Linked DNA regions of Labrenzia sp. VG12. The protein of the gene in region 1 interacts with the protein of each later gene in a pairwise test. Links are inferred from orthologs where the notes say so. Each region holds a gene or a part of one and is shown in the gene's direction. Other genes may lie near its edges. The genes, in order: CHH27_RS22025 and CHH27_RS05385.

What was found.
Region 2: the proteins of CHH27_RS22025 (region 1) and CHH27_RS05385 interact in binary tests that used the Escherichia coli proteins (3 or more experiments, as listed by UniProt). The link is inferred for Labrenzia sp. VG12 from one-to-one orthologs.

Annotation. Positions count from the first base shown.
Region 1 is NZ_CP022529.1:4,745,916-4,752,027, forward strand. The notes cover bases 2,291-5,272. They hold CHH27_RS22025 (primosomal protein N'), read left to right. Parts: upstream 2,291-2,674; coding sequence 2,675-4,870; downstream 4,871-5,272. Other genes in these bases: fsa (fructose-6-phosphate aldolase), read right to left, coding at 2,291-2,386. In the rest of the region: CHH27_RS22010 (DUF1835 domain-containing protein), read right to left, coding at 1-1,065; more of fsa, read right to left, coding at 1,733-2,290; CHH27_RS22030 (DUF1428 domain-containing protein), read left to right, coding at 5,350-5,709; CHH27_RS22035 (F0F1 ATP synthase subunit delta), read left to right, coding at 6,050-6,112.
Region 2 is NZ_CP022529.1:1,174,440-1,190,805, forward strand. The notes cover bases 7,177-9,877. They hold CHH27_RS05385 (single-stranded DNA-binding protein), read left to right. Parts: upstream 7,177-8,098; coding sequence 8,099-8,656; downstream 8,657-9,877. Other genes in these bases: uvrA (excinuclease ABC subunit UvrA), read right to left, coding at 7,177-7,526; CHH27_RS27555 (hypothetical protein), read left to right, coding at 7,789-8,076; CHH27_RS05390 (hypothetical protein), read right to left, coding at 8,705-9,181; CHH27_RS05395 (murein L,D-transpeptidase), read left to right, coding at 9,672-9,877. In the rest of the region: protein translocase subunit SecF, read left to right, coding at 1-465; CHH27_RS05355 (Mth938-like domain-containing protein), read left to right, coding at 479-856; CHH27_RS05360 (phytoene/squalene synthase family protein), read left to right, coding at 874-1,734; methylenetetrahydrofolate--tRNA-(uracil(54)-C(5))-methyltransferase (FADH(2)-oxidizing) TrmFO, read right to left, coding at 1,778-3,193; CHH27_RS05370 (DUF1127 domain-containing protein), read right to left, coding at 3,463-3,612; CHH27_RS05375 (DUF1127 domain-containing protein), read right to left, coding at 4,206-4,355; more of uvrA, read right to left, coding at 4,596-7,176; more of CHH27_RS05395, read left to right, coding at 9,878-11,666; CHH27_RS05400 (zinc ABC transporter substrate-binding protein), read right to left, coding at 11,729-12,889; CHH27_RS05405 (PaaX family transcriptional regulator C-terminal domain-containing protein), read left to right, coding at 13,107-13,967; 1,2-phenylacetyl-CoA epoxidase subunit PaaA, read left to right, coding at 14,096-15,088; CHH27_RS05415 (DUF3291 domain-containing protein), read left to right, coding at 15,095-15,577; 1,2-phenylacetyl-CoA epoxidase subunit PaaB, read left to right, coding at 15,594-15,878; 1,2-phenylacetyl-CoA epoxidase subunit PaaC, read left to right, coding at 15,878-16,366. UniProt on the Escherichia coli protein: Plays an important role in DNA replication, recombination and repair. Binds to ssDNA and to an array of partner proteins to recruit them to their sites of action during DNA metabolism. Acts as a sliding platform that migrates on DNA via reptation.

The DNA of each region.
Region 1 (6,112 bases):
CATCGTGCCGAGGAACATCAGATCGCCGTGATAGGGGAGGCGATCGCGTTCCATCAGGAATTCCCGGAAGATCTTTCCCCATGGCCTGGGCCCGCCTTCAAGTATTTCCAGAATGATCTGCTCGGTGCAGGCAAGTCCGTTGCTGGCGGAGGGCAGTTCAGCCAGATAGCGCAGGATGGAGCCTCTCAGATAAGGCAGCGCGCCACTTCGCCCCGCAAGCTCGAACAGTGGTTGAGGCGAGGTTTCGCCAAAAGCCTGCCAGGCATCGACCGCAAGGGGATAGGCAGCTGTCGGCACGGGCCGGCGCTGGTCAAACATGTGCCGGAGCGCCGTGGGGGACAGCTGTCCGATCCCGATAAACTTCGAGATGCCCGGAAACCTGTCGAGACTGATCAGCTCGACTTTCCGCTTGTAGGCACCGGAAGCGTAGAGGGCGCAAAGCAGCTTCACCAGAAGGCACTGGTCGTAGGGGTCATGTTCGAACCAAAGCACGATCCGGCCATAGTCGCCTGCTTTTGCAAGTCGCTCTTCGGCTTGTCGCAAGACGTCAATCGTATCGGCATAGGTTTCACCGGGATACTCAGTGGCGATGAACTGCGCCCGTGTTTCCAGCGCTTGTGCGCTGCTGGTAATGGGGCCCTGACAGACAGGATCGGCGAACATCAGGAAATCGCCATCAAAGCCTGCCCGCTTGAGGGGAGCTTCGATATCGTTGCCGCATCGGATATGCAGGGTCGGCAGGTCGGCATCAGGGGCAGCTCCGCCGGATTCAATGGCGCTTCTGGCGGCGGTCATCTGATCAACGTGCCGCTTCAGCGCGGGCCAGCTGGACAATCCGGCTTCCCGGGCAATGGTCAGTTGGGCGTCGGTCAGCTTGAGTGCGGCCAGGTCCAGGGATGCGAATCTCGGATGATGCGCCTTCAATCTGGAAACGGCGTCCGTGTCGCCGGCGCGTGCCGTATCGCGCAAGCTTTTTGCCAGGCGCTTCTGGCGCTCAAGATCCAGTGCCAGATCGTTGGAACTCAACAGGGGAAGGGTTTGCGCGTCGCGCATTTGGTCAGTCATGAGGACTCCCGGACTCGGTTCTGTCCAGCGTCCGCATCTCCGGATCGAGCGGGTGTCGGATAAAGGGAGCGCCTCGGCGCTCAGGTATCAGGGCGTGGAAACCTTTCCGCGGACCGGAGGCCCCGCCCAGGGCCTTGCGGCACGCTAGTCTCAGTTCAGATCGATTGCAATAGGAGAAAAATCGGAAATCCGGGCTTGTGAAACGGCGCGCAATAAAGAGCATTGTGCGTGTTGGAAATTTTGATCTTTGTCTTGATTCCGACGTTCACAGGCGTATCGGGCGATAAGCCAGGATTTTGTTCGCGACGGCTTCAACGTCTGTAGTCTCGTCTGCCCGCACGAACTCGGTTGAGTGAAAGATGTAGTCAGACCAATCCGGATCCAAGGTGTTTTTGGATATTTGGCAAAACAACTCGTCGGACTCTTCTTCAGTCAGCTTCGAACAGAGCAATCTTTCAAGGGCGTCAGCGAGTTCTTTTTTGGAGTACATTTGCTTTGAAAAATCGAATTCGGATCGGGTTTAAAGAGACATGAGACTATAGCTGCCTGGGTTCTGTGGCTAGGAACGAACCGAACTTTCTGGCTGAAAATCCGCCAAGTCCAGTGCAAAACCAAAAACGGCCCGGAAAAACCGGGCCGCTTCATATCAGTTAGCAGATTTCAATTGTCAGAGGATGCTCTGACCGGTCTTCTGCCAATCGGCCAGGAAGGCATCCAGACCCTTGTCCGTCAGCGGATGCTTGACCAGTGCCTTAAGCGTTGCCGGCGGCACGGTGGCGACGTCGGCACCGATGATGGCGCAGTCCTTAACGTGGTTTGCGGTGCGGATCGAAGCAGCCAGGATTTCCGTCTCGAAGCCGTAATTGTCGTAGATCACGCGGATCTCGCGGATCAGCTCCAGACCATCGGCATGGATGTCGTCGAGACGACCGATGAACGGCGAGATATAGGTCGCGCCGGCCTTGGCGGCGAGCAGCGCCTGGTTGGCGGAAAAGCACAGCGTGACGTTGGTCTTCGTGCCTTCTTCGGTCAGCTGTTTGCAGGCTTTCAGGCCGTCAAAGGTCAGCGGCAGCTTGATGACCACATTGTCTGCAATGGCGCGCAGGACATGGGCTTCCTTGATCATGGTGTCGAAGTCGGTCGCAGCGACCTCGGCGGACACATCGCCTTCGGTGATGGCGCAGATCTCGGCGATGACTTCCTTGAAGTCGCGGCCGGACTTGGCGATCAGGGACGGGTTGGTGGTGACACCGTCCAGAAGACCGGTGGATTCCAGTTCCTTGATTTCGGCGGTGTCGGCCGTGTCGACGAAGAATTTCATGCGATTGTCTCCCTGTGGGGGCCCCGTTTCCCGGCTTCAGCCGGTCGCCGGACCTTGTCGTCGGCGATCGGGGCTAAACGATTGAATGGTCAGCCGCGCTCTCTTTACCCTAGGATGATGACAAGAAGAACCCCTGATTCTCCGGTGGAGGAAATTTTTGTGGTACGTACCTCAGAAATTGCAGGCCTTGAACCGTGGCTGATATCCGGCAAAGTCCTGCGCTGGCCGAGTGGCGCGGGACCCCATCCGCTTCGGCATTGTGCAACGAGGGCGAGGACCTGATTCTCCGTGCTGTTTGACGATCCGGACTTCCAGGAGACGATTGCCAGCGTGCTGGTGCCGGTCGCCGTGCCCAGGGCCTATACCTACAAGGTTCCGCCAGGCAAGACGGTGGTGCCGGGCACCATTGTGCGGGTGCCGCTCGGCCCGCGTGAGGTTGTCGGCGCCGTCTGGGACGGAGAGCCGGACGCCGCGATCAATCCGAAGAAACTGAAATCCATCACGCATGTCTATGAGGAGACGCCGCCGCTCGATGCCGACCTGCGCCGGTTTGTCGACTGGGTCGCCGGCTGGACCCTGGGCGCGCCGGGCATGGTGCTGCGCATGGTTCTGCGTTCCGAAGAGGCATTGGAACCGGAAGCCCCGGTTCCGGGCGTGCGCCGGATCGAGGGCGCGGAACCCGATCGCATGACGCCGGCACGCGGCCGGGTGCTGGCAACGCTGGAGGATGGTTTTGCCTGGACCAGGAGCGGTCTGGCCCATGCGGCGGGTGTGTCTTCTTCAGTCATTGACGGACTGCTGAAACAGGAAGTGCTGGAAACGGTGATGATGCCGGCCGCACCCCCATCACCGAAACCTCAGCTCGACTATGCGCAAAAGGACCTGACCAAGGCACAGCAGGCCGCGGCGGAAGGGCTGGTGTCCTGTTTCGACAAGGGGGGCAGTGTTGCTCTGATCGACGGTGTCACCGGGTCCGGCAAGACCGAAGTCTATTTCGAGGCAATTGCCGAGGCACTTCGGCGCGGCAAGCAGGCCCTGGTGCTGCTGCCGGAAATCGCGCTCACCGAGCAGTTCCTGCGCCGCTTCGAGCAAAGATTTGGCGTCTATCCGGCCGAGTGGCATTCGCAGATCACGGTGAAGAACAGGTCCCGGGTCTGGCGTGGGGTTTCCAGTGGCGATGTTCGCGTTGTCATCGGCGCCCGCTCGTCGCTCTTCCTGCCCTTCAGGGAACTCGGCCTGATCATTGTCGACGAGGAACACGACGCGGCCTTCAAGCAGGATGACCGGGTGCCCTACAGTGCCCGCGACATGGCCGTCGTCCGCGGGCATCTCTCCGGCTTTCCGGTTGTGCTCGCCTCGGCGACGCCTTCGGTCGAAAGCATGGTCAATGCGGATCTTGGCCGCTACCGCCTGTTCGAGTTGCCGGAACGGGCATCCGGTGCGGCCCTGCCGGATCTCAGCGCGGTCGACATGCGCCAGGACGGCCCGGAACGGGGACGCTGGCTGGCGCCCGAACTGGTTCATGCCATCAAGGACACCTTCAACGACGGCGGTCAGTCGCTTCTGTTCCTGAACCGCCGCGGCTATGCACCGCTCACCCTGTGCCGGACCTGCGGCCACCGGTTTCAGTGCGCCCATTGCAGCACCTGGCTGGTGGAACACCGGTTCCAGAAAAAGCTGGTCTGTCACCATTGCGGTCACACCGAGCCGGTGCCGCAAGCCTGCCCGTCCTGCCAGAGCACCGACAGCCTGGTTGCCTGTGGGCCCGGCGTGGAGCGAATCGCCGAGGAAGTCTCCGATCTTTTCCCGGACGCCCGCACGCTGGTTCTGTCATCCGACATGGCGGGCGGGCCGGAACGCCTCAAGCGGGAAATGAAAATCGTCGAGGAAGGCGGCGCCGACATTGTCATTGGCACGCAGCTGGTCGCCAAGGGCCATAATTTTCCGAAGATGAAGCTGGTCGGCGTGGTCGATGCGGATCTGGGCCTGGCCCATGGCGACCCGCGCGCGGCAGAGAAAACCTTTCAGCTGCTCGCCCAGGTGACGGGCCGCGCGGGGCGCGTGACCGGTGGCGGCAAGGGCATCCTGCAGACCTACAACGCCGATCATCCAGTGATCCGGGCGTTGCTGGCCAGCGACAAGACGGCCTTCTACCAGGCCGAGATCGACTCCCGCCGGGCTGCCGGCCTGCCGCCTTTTGGCCGATTGGCCGCTGTCATCATTTCCGGGCCGGACCGCACCTTTGCCGAAGGGTATGCCCGCGCGCTCGCCCGTGCGGCGCCCGAAGACACGGCCGTGACCCTGCTCGGTCCGGCGGAGGCGGCACTGGCGATGGTTCGCGGGCGCTACAGATTCCGTCTCCTGGCGATGGCCCCGCGCCAATTCGACCTGCAATCCTATCTGCGTCAATGGCTTGATGCTGGCCCCAGACCCACGAAGGGGCTGCGCCTGCAGGTGGACATCGACCCGCAGCATTTTCTGTGAGGGGTGGGGCAAGTCGCCTGAGCTTTATACCAACCACCTTCGTCATTGCAGGGCCTGACCCACTGCTGTCCGGTTAAGCAGATGCATCTGACCGTATATAGGCTTCGCTGCTTGTTCCAGTCTCCCCCTCCAGGGGGGAGACTGGAACAAGCGGCAAGGCGCTGCGTATCCAGGATTGGAACAAGCGTAAATATCGACGATGAATCAATGATCTGTTGAAACTGGGTCGACTTAAACCGGACAGCAGTGGGTCTGCCCCTGCAATCCATGCCGGTGCGCGTCCTCCAATTCGGGATGGGAAACGGCATGGATCCCATGGTCGAGCCATCGGATGACGAATGACGAAAAGACGCGATCGTTCTGCCGCTTCAAGGTCGCCTGTTGTTGTCCGCATCCAGCGTGTTCGATTGCGGCCCGCGATTGCCCGTTCTCCCACGTCGTGGCACCCTTCACTGTTACTTACCCGGGAGGGATTGCCGATGACATACGTTCAAGGGTTTCTGGCGCCGGTGAAAACGGCAAGGAAGGCGGAATATGCAGAAATAGCCGAAAAATCCTGGGCGCTGTTCCAGGAATACGGTGCGATCGGCTGTTGCGAGGGATGGGGCACGGATGTGCCGGACGGGGAAGTGACGTCCTTCCCGCTGGCGGTCAGGAAGGAAGCGGACGAGACGGTGGTCTTTTCCTGGATCCTGTGGCCGGACAAGGCCACGGCCGATGCCTGCGTCGCAACGATGGAAAGCGATCCACGCTGGGAGGAGGCCATGCCGAATGCCTCGGAGGTCTTCAGTTTGAAGCGCATGATTTTTGGCGGCTTTGAGCCTTTGATCGAGCGCTGAGGGCGCCTTTGCCAGGCAAAGGGCCGTGGAAGTGGGCAGAAAACAGCCCCAAGGCCCGAATTCGGCAGTGCCGCACAAAACCGTCTAAAGGTTTAGAGAGCCACCGAAGCCTTGATTGGAAAGGCTTTTTGCGGCCGCCCCGCAAAAAACACCAAGGAATCCGCACGAACAGTCTTTAGGTGAAGTTGCACAGCGGGAAACCCTGTGCTAATTGAGGCGCGGCTTTGGGGGCAGCGGTTTAACCGTCATACCTTCTGACCTTGAAATCATTCATTTTTTCAATGCCTTGCGGACGCTAGCCGTCTTGCGGGCATGAAAAACGTCAGAGAGCACGGACCTGGTGACTGACAACGTATCTCTCGTATCCGGCGTGGCACAGCGTTATGCGGCCGCCCTTCTCGAC
Region 2 (16,366 bases), 3.6 Mb from region 1 along the record:
GCCATCGGGGCGATCCTGACCACCGCCAACGATGTGGTGATCACAATCGGGCTATTCGTGCTGCTGCAGCTGGATTTCTCGCTGTCGAGTATCGCGGCCGTTCTGACCATTATCGGCTATTCGCTCAACGATACCGTCGTGGTCTATGACCGTATTCGCGAGAATCTGCGCAAGTACAAAAAGCGCCCGCTGCAGGACATTCTGGATCAGTCGATCAACGAGACACTGTCCAGAACGACCATGACCTCCGTCACCACGCTGCTTGCGCTGATTGCACTTTATGTCTTCGGCGGTGAGGTGATCCAGTCGTTCACGCTGGCGATGATCTTCGGCATTGTCATCGGCACCTACTCCTCGATCTTCCTGGCAGCACCGTTCCTGATCCTTCTCAACCTGCGTCCGGACGCCCTGACCAAGAAGGACGATGACGGCAAGGCAGGCCCTGAGGCCAAGGCCTCGGCCTGAGCAAGGGCGGTCGATGGAAATTCGTGACGCACACTTTCCGGGCCGGGCGCCGCTGGATGCCTATGGCAATGGCGGTTTCCGGTTCGCGGACATGTCTCATCGCGGATCGCTGTTATGCGTTCCAAGCGGCATCTACGGCTGGCATCTGTCCAGTCCGGAAGAGCTGAGCGAAGAAGCGTTTCAACGGGTTTTCGAGGAACACGAAGACATCGAAGTTCTTCTGATCGGTACCGGCAAGGACCTTCGGCCCCTGCCGCAGGCACTCAAGGAAAGATTCCGGGCGGCCGGGATCCTGGCCGATCCCATGTCGACCGGAGCTGCCGTCCGCACCTACAATGTCCTCTTGTCCGAAGACAGGGCCGTTGCCACAGCGCTTTTGGCGGTGGACTAAGCACTCGCGCGAACCATATGGCGGTCATGACCACCGATTTCGATCACGCAGCGGACATTGTGCGCCGGTTCGACAAAGACCGGTATCTGAGTGCTTTGCTCGCGCCCGAAACGCATCGTTCCGGACTGATGGCTCTTTATGCTTTCAGCGCCGAAATCGCGCGCATCCGGGAACTTGTCTCCGAACCTTTGCCGGGCGAGATGCGCCTGCAGTGGTGGCGGGATCTCCTGGAAGGCACGGAACACGGCGCTGCCGCGTCCAATCCTGTCGCCAATGCCTTGCTCCAGACCATAGACCGCTACAAGCTTCCGAAAAAGGGACTGGTGGCGATGACCGAAGCGCGGGTGTTTGATCTTTACAACGATCAGATGCCGAGCCTGAACGATCTGGAGGGGTATGCCGGAGAAACCGTTTCCGGCGTGATCCAGCTGGCCTGCTTTGTCCTGAACGGCGGCAAGGACCCGGAAACGGCCACGGCTGCCGGCCATGCCGGCGTGGCCTATGCACTGACCGGTCTGATGCGGGCGCTTCCGTGGCACGGCTCCAGACGGCAGATGTATTTGCCGAAGGATGTCTGTGAGCGTCACAACCTTGATGTGGAGACCGTGTTTCGAGCGGAAACCACACCTGAGCTCGGGGCAGTCCTTTCAGAGCTGCGTAGTCATGTCCGCCATCATCTGAGCCGGGTGCAGCAAGCCGCCGGTTCCGTTCCGCCGGAATGCGACAATGCCTTTTTGCCGCTTGTTCTCGTGGAGCCCTTCCTGAAAAAGCTGGAAGCGCCTCGGCATGATCCGTTGAAACAGGTGATTGAACTGTCCCAACTCAGGCGTCAATGGCTGTTGTGGCGCGCCAGCGGCAGAGCGCTCTCCAGGATTTGATCTGCCGCTCGCCTGGCAAGCCGCATCATGGAAAACCGCGCACCTACTCCGCGGCTTCCTTTTTCAAACCGAGTTTGCTTTGCCAGACGGCAAAGTCCGTCTTTGCGCGGCTGGTCATGGCCAGCTTCTTGGCCCGGGCCTTGTCCTTGCCTTTCAGCCGTTTGCCGGTCTCATCCTTAGTGGGAGCCTCCACGGGCGGAAACAGGCCGAAATTGACATTCATCGGCTGGAAGGAGCTCGGTTTCCCGGCACCGTCATCGCGCGAAATGTGCCCCCCGGTGATGTGGCCGAGAAGGGCGCCCATTGCCGTGGTCTCGGGTGGTGCAATGATTTCGCGGCCATTTGCCTCCATCACGGAGAACAGGCCGGCGAGACAGCCGACGCTGGCCGATTCCACATATCCTTCGCAGCCGGTGATCTGACCGGCAAACCTGAGACGTGGGGCGGCCTTCAGCTGCAGCGAGCCGTCGAGAACCTTCGGTGAATTGAGGAACGTGTTGCGATGCAATCCGCCAAGGCGGGCAAACTGGGCATTCTCCAGGCCCGGGATCATGCGGAAGATGTCGGCCTGGGCACCGTATTTCAGTTTGGTCTGAAACCCGACCATGTTGTAGAGCGTGCCGAGCGCGTTGTCCTGGCGCAGCTGCACCACCGCATAGGCCTTGACGTCCGGATTGTGCGCATTGGTCAGACCCATGGGTTTCATCGGCCCGTGGCGCAGCGTCTCGCGCCCGCGCGCGGCCATCACTTCAATCGGCAGGCAGCCGTCAAAATAGGGTGTGCCTTCCCATTCCTTGAAGTCGGCGGTGTCGCCTGTCAGTAGCGCGTCGATAAAGGCCTCGTACTGGTCCTTGTCCATCGGACAGTTGAGGTAGTCCTTGCCCGTACCGCCGGGGCCTACCTTGTCATAGCGCGACTGGAACCAGGCTTTCGACAGGTCGACGCTGTCAAAATGGACGATCGGTGCAATGGCGTCGAAGAAGGCGAGCGCGTCCTCGCCGCTTTTTTCAAGAACAGCCTGGGACAGGGCAGGCGACGTGAGCGGGCCGGTGGCGATGATGACCTTGTCCCAGTCCGCCGGAGGCAGACCGGCAATTTCCTGGCGATCGATCGTCACGCGCGGATGATCTTCAAGGGCCTTGGTAACCGCGTCGGAAAACCCGTCCCGATCCACGGCAAGCGCGCTGCCGGCAGGAACCTGATGGGCATCGGCACAGGCCATGATCAGGGAGCCAAGCTGGCGCAATTCGTGGTGGATCAATCCTACTGCGTTCTGTTCGGAATCATCGGATCGAAAGGAGTTGGAACACACCAGTTCGGCAAGTCCGTCCGTCTGGTGGGCGTCGGTCTTGCGGACCGGCCGCATTTCATGCAGCACAACGTCAAGACCGGCCTGTGCGATTTGCCAGGCAGCCTCGGAGCCTGCAAGACCGCCGCCGATGACATGAATGGGGCTCATATTTGTTCCCTGGAATAAGCGGGCATGCGCGGATGAAACCAGGTTCCAGCGGAGCAGGCCAAACAACAGTTTGCAGCCCTGATACAGATTACCGGCGCATTGCGCAACGATGGCAGCGGGATCACGGCAGCTCAGGGGGCAGAAACGAAAAAACGCTCGCCGGTGGGAGGAGGATCCGGCGAGCGTTTTTATGAAACTGCGTCCCCGAAGGGGCGCAGGCTTTGCAATCCGTTGGCTGGGAGGAGGATGCCGCGGGACTGCGAAACTTTTTATTTCGCGGACTGGCGCGCGTAATGCGCAATGTCGCCGCGGGCAATGCCCAGGTCGTTCAGTTCACGATTGGACAGGTTGGACAGCTCGTCATAGGTCTGACGGAAGCGTTTCCAGTTGTTGAATTTGCGAACAACAGTATCGATCATGCTTTAGGCCTTTCGCTTTATCTCTTGGCCATGGCACCGCGGATCGGCGTCTGGCCCGTTCGTCTTGATGACTGGAAGATAGGGATATTGTGCACTGCGAGGTAGAGGGGAAATCGCGAAGCAGCTATGCAGAAAATGCAGGTTTATAAACGGTTAAACCGCTAATTGATCCATAATTGATCCCGCCTGGCGCATAGCTGCGCGCATTTCATGCTGCATATGCGAAGGGTTGGGCTATCTGAAACGGAAAAAGCCCTCCTGAACTGGAAGGCAATCGGCGGCTCTGCACCGCGTTGGCAGGTCTGTATCTCTTCGCTTGAGGTGACAAGTTCGCAAGCGCAAACCGAAGCTACGCCGGCACGTCTGTCGCACGCACGTATTTGTCACCACATGCTCAGCAAGGATGCTTCATGGCTAGCGGAGGTCGGGAAGGTCAGGAAGAAAATCCAAACGCCAGACAAACGAACGCCCGCCAGTGGGAGGAGGTACTGACGGGCGTCGTTTCGACGTGACAGGGCTGGGAGGAGGATGCCCTGCGTGTCACACGCCCGTCGGCTGGGAGGAGGATGCCTAGGGACGCGATTCTATATGTGTCAGCCGTTGTGACGGCGAGCGACGAATTTGATGTCGCTCCGGCTGATGCCGAGGTCGGCGAGCTCACGCTGGGAAAGGCGGGACAATTCGTCAACCGCGCGGCGGTAGCTTACCCAGTTGTTGTAGCGTTGGCGCACTGTGTCGAACATTTTGTTTTTCCTTATTTACCGAAACGCAGCTGCGTTCCGCGCCGTTGTTGATCCCTATATATTTCACCGCCCGAATTTAAAGAAGTGCCATATCTGCAAGTCTGATATGCATGTGGTGCAATGCAGCAAAAATTGAAGATGCTTTGCGCAGGTGATTCGAAAAAGTGTCATGAAAACAAAAGGCAGAGCCAGTGTGCGCTGCAAACTGGTTCTGCCGTTGGGGCACTTCAGGTCGGGTGTTTATTCGGCCGCATCCGGAGCGCGCTGAGGCCGGCGCTGCAGCAGTTCCTGCAGGAACTGACCGGTATAACTCGCCTGGACTTCAGCAACGTCCTCCGGCCGCCCGGCCGCGACAACGGTGCCGCCGCCATCGCCGCCTTCCGGGCCGAGATCGATGATCCAGTCCGCCGTCTTGATCACTTCCAGATTGTGCTCGATCACAAGAACGGTGTTGCCCTGGTCGACCAGCTCGTGCAGCACGTCCAGCAGTTTGGCAACGTCGTGGAAGTGAAGCCCAGTGGTCGGTTCATCCAGGATATAGAGCGTCCGGCCCGTGGACCGCTTGGAGAGTTCCTTGGCGAGCTTGACCCGCTGCGCCTCACCACCGGAAAGCGTTGTCGCCTGCTGACCGACCTTGATATAGCCAAGACCTACCCGGGCAAGGGTTTCCATCTTGTCACGCACGGAAGGAACGGCTGAGAAAAACTCGGCGGCTTCCTCCACGGTCATGTCGAGGACATCGGCGATCGACTTGCCCTTGAACTCAACTTCCAGCGTCTCGCGATTGTAGCGTTTGCCCTTGCAGACGTCGCAGGTGACATAGACGTCCGGCAAGAAGTGCATTTCGATCTTGATGACACCGTCGCCCTGACAGGCTTCGCAGCGGCCCCCCTTGACGTTGAAGGAGAACCGGCCCGGCTGATAGCCGCGCGCCTTGGCTTCCGGCATGCCGGCGAACCATTCGCGGATCGGCGTGAACGCCCCGGTATATGTGGCCGGGTTCGAACGCGGTGTCCGCCCGATGGGCGACTGGTCAATGTCGATCACCTTGTCGAGCACTTCCAGGCCCTCGATGCGGTCATGCGGAGCCGGATTGTCGCGAGCGCCGTTGAGACGCCGTGCCGCGGCCTTGTAGAGCGTGTCGACCAGGAAGGTGGACTTGCCCCCGCCAGAAACGCCCGTGACGCAGGTGAAGGTGCTCAGCGGCACGTCGACATCAAGGTCCTTCAGATTGTTGCCGCGCGCGCCGCGCACGGAAATCTGGCGCTTCTTGTTGATTTTCCTGCGCTCATCCGCGCGCGAAATCATCATTGCACCGGACAGATATTGCCCTGTGAGGGACGCCGGGTTTGCCATGACTTCCGCCGGTGTGCCCTTGGCAACGACTTCGCCGCCATGAACACCGGCGCCCGGACCGACATCCACCACATAATCGGCCGTCAGGACGGCATCTTCGTCATGTTCCACGACAATCACGGTGTTGCCGAGGTCGCGCAGGTGCTTCAGCGTTTCCAGAAGCCGGGCATTGTCGCGCTGATGCAGGCCAATGGACGGTTCGTCGAGAACGTAAAGCACACCGGTGAGCCCGGATCCGATCTGGGAGGCCAGACGAATGCGCTGGCTTTCACCGCCGGACAGCGTGCCGGAGGCCCGTGACAGGGTCAGGTATTCCAGTCCGACATCATTGAGAAACTTCAGGCGTTCGCGGATTTCCTTCAGGATGCGGCCGGCAATCTCGGTCTGTTTTTCATTGAGCTGGCCCGGCAGCGTTTCAAACCAGTCGCTGGCCTGGCGGATGGAGTATTCGGTCACTTCTCCGATGTGCTTGCCGGCGATTTTCACGGCCAGTGCTTCCGGTTTCAGGCGGAAGCCGTTGCAGGCCGGGCAGGCGTGGTCCGACTGGAAGCGGGCCAGTTCTTCCCGCACCCAGGTCGATTCCGTTTCGCGCCAGCGCCGTTCAATATTGCCGATGACACCTTCAAAGGTCTTCTCAGTCCGGTAGGAGCGGACGCCGTCGTCATAAACAAACTCGATCGCGGTCTTGCCCGTGCCGTGCAAGATCGCGTCCTGAACCTCTGCGGGAAGGTCCTTCCAGGGCGTTGCCATGGAGACGTCAAAGTGACTGCACAAGGCCTCCAGGGTCTGGGCATAATAAGGGGAGGTGGAACCGGTCTTGGCCCAGGGCAGCACGGCCCCTTCGCGCAGCGACAGGGAATGATCCGGAACGACCAGGTCTTCCTCGAACGCAAGGGTCGTGCCCAGGCCGTCACAGGTTGGGCAGGCGCCGAAAGGGTTGTTGAACGAAAAGAGGCGCGGTTCGATTTCCGCAATGGTGAAACCGGACACCGGGCAGGCAAACTTCTCAGAGAAGATAAGCCGCTCCGGGTCGCCGTTCTCGTCGGTCTTGTCGGCAAATTCGGCGATGGCGATGCCGTCGGCGAGCTTCAGCGCCGTTTCGAGGGAATCTGCAAGCCGGCCGGCGATATCATCGCGCACGACAAGCCGGTCCACGACCACATCGATGTCGTGCTTGAACTTCTTGTCGAGGGCAGGGGCATCGGCAATCTCATAGAAGGTGCCGTCGATCTTGACCCGCTGAAAGCCCTTCTTCATGAGTTCGGCCAGCTCTTTGCGGTATTCGCCCTTGCGGCCGCGGACCATTGGGGCCAGCAGATAAAGTCTTGCACCTTCGTCCAGGGCAAGCACACGATCGACCATCTGGCTGACTGTCTGGCTTACGATCGGCAGTCCCGTGGCGGGTGAATAGGGAATGCCGACGCGCGCGAACAACAGGCGCATATAGTCATAGATTTCGGTCACGGTGCCGACGGTGGACCGCGGGTTCCGGGACGTTGTCTTCTGCTCGATCGAAATGGCCGGAGACAGGCCATCGATCTGGTCGACATCCGGTTTCTGCATCATTTCCAGAAACTGCCGGGCATAGGCCGACAGGCTTTCCACATACCGGCGTTGGCCTTCGGCATAGATCGTGTCGAAAGCCAGGGAAGACTTGCCCGACCCGGACAGACCGGTCATCACGATGAGCTTGTTGCGCGGCAGATCGAGATCGACCCCCTTCAGGTTATGTTCCCTTGCGCCACGAATGCTGAGCATCTTGGTGGGGTCGTTTTTCCAGCTGTCATCCGGCTTTGCGCCTTTGGATGTCGTCATTGCCATTCTTCCTGATCTTCTGCGTGACGCCGTCAACAACGTCGCGGACGCCTGGATGTGAGGTCACCAAACCGTCCGTTTGCACCGATATAGCAGTTTCGCGCTGCGCTTCCAGCAGGGCGTGGTCGAGTGGCAGCAAATTCCGGCTTTCCCTGCATCGACCAATTGAATCGGTTGTACAGAAGTGATAAGAACAAAACAAGTACATAGCCCAGGTTGCGTCAGGAAGATCTCCGCTGCAGCGGTGCCGAAGCGTGACGCGGTGAGCCTTGTCGTCCTGACAAAAAAATTGACGCAGGGGAACAAAAGCGGGGCAAACTGTAACGAGGTGCAATCAGGGGTGGTGGTGCTGCTGCCGAAACTGTTGCCTCGGCAAGGATTGTCAGTCCTTCGACCGGTGCTGCCTTGTGGAAAATGGGTGAAGGTGCCGGAAAATGAAGGCGAGGCGGTTGGCGGGCCGCTAGGGTTCTGGTTTCTAGCAGCAAGGCTGGCAGCGCAAGGAAACAAGATAATGAACGGCCGGATTGCAGAGGCGGTTCGGCAGCGCTGAAAGAGAACAACAGGAGTGCAGAATGGCGGGCAGCGTCAACAAAGTCATCTTGGTCGGCAATCTTGGGGCCGATCCGGAAATTCGGCGAACCCAGGACGGGCGACCGATCGCCAATCTGCGGATCGCTACGTCAGAATCCTGGCGCGACCGGAACAGCGGCGAACGTCGCGAGAAAACGGAGTGGCACCGTGTGGTGATCTTCAACGAAGGTCTTTGCAAGGTTGCCGAGAGTTACCTGCGCAAGGGATCCAAGGTCTATCTCGAAGGCCAGTTGCAGACACGCAAATGGCAGGACCAATCCGGTCAGGACAGGTATTCCACGGAAGTGGTCCTGCAGGGTTTCAATTCAAACCTCACCATGCTGGATGGCCGCGGTGAAGGTGCCGGTGCCGGCGGCGGTCTTCCGGACTATGGCAATGACAGCCAGGGCGGCGGCGGAGGCGGCTTCGGTGGCGGCTCTGGTGGCAGCTTCGGCGGTGGCGGAAGCGGCGGCGGCTATGGCAGCGGTTCCAGCGGTGGTGGTTATGGCGGTCCCTCCGGTGGCGGCGGCGGCCCGATGGATGACGAAATTCCGTTCTGATTTGACACGCTTTGCCGGATGGCCGCATGAGGCCGTCCGGTTTCCAGTTTAGCCGCCGATTGTTGGATCATAAGGCGTGCGCGGATCATCCACGCCGCCATAATATTCTTTCGGTGTGCCGAGGCCGCAGTGATAAACGGCTTCTTCTGCACTCGTGTTGCCGCCTGTGATCGGCGCGCCGTTATAATGCGCCAGCTCGTGAATGAGCGTTGCAAGCACCATCCAGCGCCCCATGTTGAACGCCCGGTCTCCAACGGCGATTTCCCCGGATGGGGCATGGATCTCTCCGTGCAGCGGCGAGATCGTCGGTCCGTAATTGACCCAGATGCGACTGTCGTTGATGAGACTGGTCAGGCTGCGGCCCTTCGGCAGCGTTCGGAAATAGGCGTTACAGGACGGGTTGTTCTGCACCATTTTGAACAGCTTGGACCGCGCCCATTTCAGTTGTGAATACTGCGAGGCGTTGAACTTCTTGTATTTCAAGACGGGCGACACATGATCTCCGACATTGAACTGGAACGGCATCTTTCACTCCGGCGGAACGTTCACGTTCTTGTGAGCCAGGTTATAGGCTGGCCGATCTGAAGCAGTCGTGATGCTTGTCACGTCAGCGCCGAATGTCCGGAGGTCGGCTACAATCCCGGCCTCTTCCTGACAGGCCTTGCCAGTTTTCGCCTAATGAAATCGACTTTTAGCTGTAGGGCGAGTAGCGGTTCTATTTTAGGGTGGTGTGGACGCGGCAATATCGTCACACCGACGTGATTTCAAAAGCTGTGTATGACACTTGGCCTTAACCGACTGCACAAGCCTGTTGTAGTATTAACCCCTATCCGCAGGTCATTTGAGCTGGTTGGGCCCATTGGGCCGAGAGCCGCTGCGGAACAGGGTCCTTCACTGCCACCAGCGCCAGACAGCGCGGCGGCATGGATTGGATGCCAAGGCAGGGAAAATTTACGGCTGGTCACGGCGGGCGTGGTGACGGGTCTCAACGATTAAAACATTTCGGATGTTGGCAATGCGCGCAAGAAACAAAAGAGACTTTGGACGGGAACGAGACACCGGGTTGACCCTGCCGGAAAGGCGGAGAGGGACAGTCTTCGGGCAGTCTCTGAAAGTTGCCCTGACAGCATCGGTGCTTGCCACCGGGTTCAGCGTCACGACAGTCGACACAGCCAGTGCGCAGAATTTCTTCCAGCGCCTGTTCAATCCGGAACAGCAGCGCCGTGCCCAGGAGCAGCAACGCCAGGAACAGCTGCGCCAGCAGGCGACCCGGGTAAAGGTTTCTGCGCCGCGCTATTTGAACTACACGGCGGACGCCTGGAAAAAGGTTTCTCTTGCCGAGCTGTCGGAGAAGAAGACGGCGGAAGTCCAGCCGTCTGAAACCGATGGAACGGATCTGGAAACCCAGTCGGCTCAGACCGATGCTCAACCGGTTGCCCCCCTGGTTCTGACGGCGTTTGATGAGGCCCGTCCAGCGCTCAAGGACATGACGCTGACCACATTGCCGGAAGTCGGCGAGGCGCTGATCGCCTATTATCGTGAGCATCCGGACTTCGTCTGGATCGAGGATGGCAAGGCCACCGTAAAAGCGGCTGAACTGCGTCGTGCATTGGCCGACGCAGCACAGTTCGCGCTCAACCCGGCTGACTATTTCGTGGCACTGCCGGCGACCGCCGGGCTTGAAGGTGAGGCACGCGACGCGGCCTTGATGCGATTTGAGATGGAACTGAGCGCGGCGGCCCTGACCTATGTTCTCGATGCCACCCGCGGCCGGGTCGATCCGAACCGGATTTCGCAATACCACGATCTGCCACGGCACGAAGTGGATCTCGTAGCTGCGCTGGAAATCCTGAACGGGTCCGGCAATGTCGGCGCAAACCTTGCCTCTCATCAGCCGCAAAATGCGCATTTCAAGGCGCTGAAGGAAGAACTTGCGCGTCTGCGGGCAGAAGACGAGGAAGCGGACCAGATCGTGATTGCGCCCGGCACGTTCCTGAAAGCCGGCAAGTCCAGCCCGGAGATGAAGAACATTGTCGCGGCGATTGCCAAGATCGCATCGGAAGAGCTGAAGACGACTCACGCCGAAACGCTTGCCGCCTATGTGGACGGTGAGGTTTACACGCCGGAACTGGTAGCCTTGGTGAAGTCCTTCCAGAAGGAAGCCAAGCTGACTCCGGACGGTATCGTTGGCAAGAACACCATCAAGGCCATGGTCGGTGAAACCAATGCTGCCAAGATCGCCAAGGTTGAACTTGCGATGGAGCGCAGCCGCTGGATTCCGGAAGAGCTCGGAGAGCGCAAGGTCTTCATCAACCAGGCAGCCTTCACCGCGACCTACAGCGCACCAGGCGAAGATCCGCTGCAGATGCGTGTGGTTGTCGGCAAGAAATCCAACCAGACCAACTTCTTCTACGACAAGATCGAGATCGTTGAATACAACCCCTATTGGGGCGTTCCTTATTCGATCATCGTCAATGAGATGCTGCCGAAACTGGCGCAGGATCCGAGTTACCTGGACCGTGCCGGCTATGAAGTGTCAACGCCAGGCGGACGCAAGGTGTCGTCTGCGTCGGTCAACTGGTACGCGGTTGCCAGCAAGCAGCAAAGCATCAATGTGCGCCAGTATCCCGGGCGCTCGAATGCCCTCGGTGAAGTCAAGATTCTCTTCCCGAACAAGCACCATATCTACATGCACGACACGCCGGCCAAGAGCCTTTTCAAGAAGGATGTCAGAGCGTTCAGTCACGGCTGCGTCCGGCTTCACGACCCGAAAGCGATGGCAGCCGCGGTGCTCGGTAAATCGAAAGATTATGTGACCTCGCGCATCGCCGCAGGCCAGAACGAGCAGGAGAAGGTAACCGGCGACATTCCGGTCTATGTGTCCTATTTCACAGCCTGGCCGGATCTGGACGGATCGATCGCCTTCTATTCCGATATCTACGATCGGGACCGGCATCTGCTGAAAGCGCTGGAGAAGACGGAAACCCTGCGCGCCAAGGCAAGGTCCTGACGCCAGCTGTCCCAAAAGGCATTCCAAAAGAAAACCGCCGGTCAGTGACCGGCGGTTTTTTGTCAGCTCTCGCCACCCAGGCAACTGCTTAGAGACGCTGCCAGACCTTTGAGAAGATTGGGATAAAGGTCCGGTCCGTTTTGCAGCTCGGTGCCAAGCGGGTCCAGCGTTCCAACGCGGGCATCGCTGCCTTCGATGACAACATCGACGAGCTTGGCATCGAATTGAGGTTCCTGGAACACGCAGGTTACGCCCAGGTCCTTGATCTGATGCCGGATCTGGTCGACGCGTTCGGCGCTTGTGAGCGCTTCCGGCGACAGGGTAATGGAACCGCTGGCTTCGACATCGAAATGATGTTCGAAATGGTGGTAGGCATCGTGAAACACGATAAACGCCTTGCCTGCTGCCGGTTCCAGGTCATGTTCCAGATCGTGCTCAAGCGCTTCGATCTGTTCCGAGAAGGCCTGTGCGTTTTTCTGGTATGTCGCCGCATTGTCCGGATCGACCTTGGACAGCGTTGCCGCCATTTGTGCGGCGATCGCAATGCCGTTATCCGGGTTCAACCAGATATGGGCGTCGCGTTCCCCTTCATGGTCATGGTCCGCTTCGGCATGCTTTTCATGATCATGATCATGATCATGATCATGATCGTCGTGACCAAGCTCGGCTTCGGCATGCTTGTCGTCGTCGTGCCCGTGGTCATCGTGGTCGGCATGTTTTTCATGATCGTGGTCGTCGTGACCATGCTCGGCTTCGGCATGCTTGTCGTCGTCATGCCCATGATCATCGTGGTCGGCATGTTCTTCATGATCGTCATGACCATGTTCAGCTTCCGCATGGTCGCCATGTCCATGGTCGTGATCATGGGCGTCGAAATTGGCGCCCTCCCGGATGCCGAGATGGGAAACACCGGGTGCATTGATCAATTCGACAATATCGGCGCTTGCCGCGAGGGAGGAGATCGGCTTTTCAAGCGACGCACTCAAGTCCGGACCGATCCAGAACACCACGTCGGCGTTTTGCAGCTGGGACGCTTGTGCTGGTTTCAACGCAAAGCCGTGCGGGGAGGCGGCGCCGTCTATCAGAATGACTGGTTCGCCAACGCCCTTCATCACGGCGGCGGCAATCGAGTGGACCGGCTTGATGGACGTGACAACAGAAGGTGCATCAGCGAGCGCGCTCGCGGACATGGCCAGAAGGGCACCACCGGCAGCTGACGCCATGAGGCTGGATTTCCTGCGACGGTTCAATGGACGAGAAAACGAGGAAGTCATGCGGATCATCCGTGAGTGTGTAATTTTATAACGCGTAATCCTATAACGTTACAAAATCGCCTGCGCAAGCAAAAGCGTCTTGCGTCGAAAAGGAGCGCACCGCCGCACTTGGATTGAGCAAACGCGCCGGGTAATCTGCTGCCATTGCACTCGGAACAGGATTCAAATGTTCGATATCAGGGACACTTCGGCCAATCACTTTCTGCGTCCTCTTCCGCCCAAGGCCGCCCAGTTGATCGTGACCATCTATGGAGACATCGTTGAGCCGCGCGGTGGTGTACTCTGGATCGGTGATCTGATTACTCTTTGCGCGGATTTCGGCGTCAACGAATCCCTCGTGCGGACCGCCGTGTCCCGGTTGGTGTCAAAGGGCCAGCTCAAGGGCGAGCGGGAAGGGCGGCGCAGTTTTTATGGCCTGACCGCTGCTGCCCGAAAGGAATACCACCTTGCGGCTGACCTGTTTTTCGGCCCGGCCGAGGCCGACTGCGACTGGATCCTCACATTGTGCACAAGCGCTGCCGAACAGTCCGAACTCCTTGGAAGCGGGTTCGTTCAAATCAGCGGCAACATGTTCATGGCCGCAAACCGGCCGGACCGGCCGCGTCTGGGATTGCCGTTTCGGGCAAGTGTGTTGGCAGACGACACGGAGAGCTTGAGAGAACTCGCCTTTCAGGCGTTTCGTCTGAAGGATCTAGCGCGGGACTATGCGTTGTTTTCAGAGACATTTTTGGACATGCAGCGCCTGGTGAGCAAAACCGTCCCACCGAAAACCGCGCTTCAATACCGGCTGGCTCTTGTCCATGCCTATCGCGACATAAAACTGCGCGATCCGAGATTGCCGAAGACGGTTCTGCCCGACGACTGGCCGGGCTTCGCCGCGAGAACCTTGTTTGCAGATCTTTACCGGCAACTGTCAGTGCCGGCCGATACCTTCATCGGGGAACATCTCTTCGACAGAAACGGTCCATTGCCCGTACAGCCTGACGCCGTCAGAAGGCGACTGGAAACCCTTTCCGCAACGTCCTGATCAGGTCAGATTTACCGATGTTGGTGGCGTTGGACTCAAAACATCACACAAAAAATCAAAAAGAAACTTTTTCTGTGACGTATTGTGCGCTACTCTCCTCGAAGGTTCACATGGCATGAGGAGGGGTCATGTACGCACAGATGGTGAAAACCGACGCGGACAAGGTCCGTGACATTTCGGAGATGTCCGCGGAAGAGCGGGCTTTTCAGGAGCGTATTGATCGCGGCGAGAAGATTGAGCCAACCGACTGGATGCCGGAAGGCTATCGCAAGACGCTCATTCGCCAGATCGGTCAGCACGCCCATTCGGAAATCGTCGGACAGCTGCCGGAGGGCAACTGGATCACGCGTGCGCCAACCCTTGAGCGCAAGGCCATTTTGCTGGCCAAGGTCCAGGACGAGGCCGGACATGGCCTATATCTCTATTGCGCGGCGGAGACGCTGGGGGTTAGCCGGGACGAGCTGATCGAGCTTCTTCATGCCGGCAAGATGAAATACTCCTCCATCTTCAACTACCCGACCCTGACCTGGGCCGATATCGGTGCTGTCGGTTGGCTGGTGGATGGTGCGGCGATCATGAACCAGGTGCCGCTGCAGCGCACGTCATTCGGGCCTTACTCCAGGGCGATGATCCGGATCTGCAAGGAAGAGAGCTTCCACCAGCGCCAGGGCTACGACATCATGATGAAGATGGCGAAAGGTTCTGAGGCGCAGCGCCGCATGGCCCAGGATGCGCTCAACCGGTTCTGGTACCCGTCGCTGATGATGTTCGGACCGTCCGACAAGGATTCGGTTCATTCCGCCCAGTCGATGGCGTGGAAGATCAAGATCAATACCAATGACGAACTGCGCCAGAAATTCGTCGACCAGACCGTGCCGCAGGCCGAATATCTGGGTCTCAGTATTCCGGACGACCAGCTGACGTGGAATGAAGAGAAGGGCGGCTACGACTTCTCCGAACCGGACTGGTCGGAGTTCTTTGAAGTTCTGAAGGGCAACGGGCCCTGCAACCGCGAACGCATGAACGCGCGGGTCAAGGCCTGGGAGGATGGTGCCTGGGTGCGAGACGGTCTGATGGCCCATGCCGACAAACGAGCCGCGGCGCAACAGGCTGCGGAGTGACGGTCAATGTCAGGGTTTCATATCGCTGAGTTGAATGTCGCGCGCCTGCGTTACGACATAAACGACCCGCGGATCGCCGATTTCGTCAACAATCTCGACAGGGTCAACGCCGCTGCCGAGCGCAGCGAAGGGTTTGTCTGGCGCCTGAAGGATGAAGGCGGCACCTCCGTTGAGATGACGCGGGAGGCCGATCCGATGGTGATCCCGAACCTCTCTGTCTGGACCGATGTGACTTCACTTGAAAACTTTGTCTTCAAGACGGTTCACAAGCGGATCTACGACCGGCGTGCCGAATGGTTCGAGGTCATGGACCGGATGCATTTTGTCATGTGGCCGGTTCCGGTTGGTCATCAGCCAAGCCTGGAGGAAGCCCGGGACCGTCTGGATCATTACAACAAGAATGGCTCATCGGACCAGGCGTTTGGCTGGGAACACGTTCCGAACGCCAATCTCTGGCGCACGGCACGCTGTGCCGGCTCAGCCGCCTGAATTTCGGAGGATACACATGAAAAAGGAATGGCCGCTCTGGGAGGTCTTCATCCGCGGGCAGCATGGCTTGAACCACCGCCATGTCGGTTCGCTTCATGCGCCGGACGCGGAAATGGCGATCAAGAACGCGCGCGACGTCTATACGCGCCGCAAGGAAGGCGTTTCGATCTGGGTGGTGCCGTCTGCACAGATCTCGGCGTCGGACCCCGGAGCCAAGGACAGCCTGTTTGAACCCTCCATGGACAAGATCTACCGGCACCCGAGCTTTTATGACATTCCGGACGATGTCGGGAAAATGTGATGACTGACAAGAACGATCATATCGCGAACGATGTTCTGTTCGAATGGCTGCTGCGACGCGGTGACACCGCGCTGGTCCTGGGTCACCGCGTGTCAGAATGGTGCGGGCACTCGCCGGTTCTGGAAGAAGATATCGCGCTGGCCAATATCGCGCTCGATCTGATCGGGCAGGCGCGTATGTGGCTCGGTCTGGCCGGTGAGGTTGAAGGCAAGGGGCGGGGCGAGAACGAACTGGCCTATCTGCGGGATGCCTGGGACTTCCGCAATCTCCTTCTGGCCGAGCAACCGAATGGCGATTTTGGCAAGACGATGATGCGCCAGTTCTTTATCGACGTGTTCCAGATGCAGATGCTGAAGGCGCTGCAAGGCTCAACCGATCCCCGGATTGCAGCGATTGCCGCAAAGGCCGGCAAAGAGGTCGCCTATCATCTCGACCGCTCGGCAGATCTTGTCATTCGTCTGGGCGACGGCACACCGGAAAGCCATCAG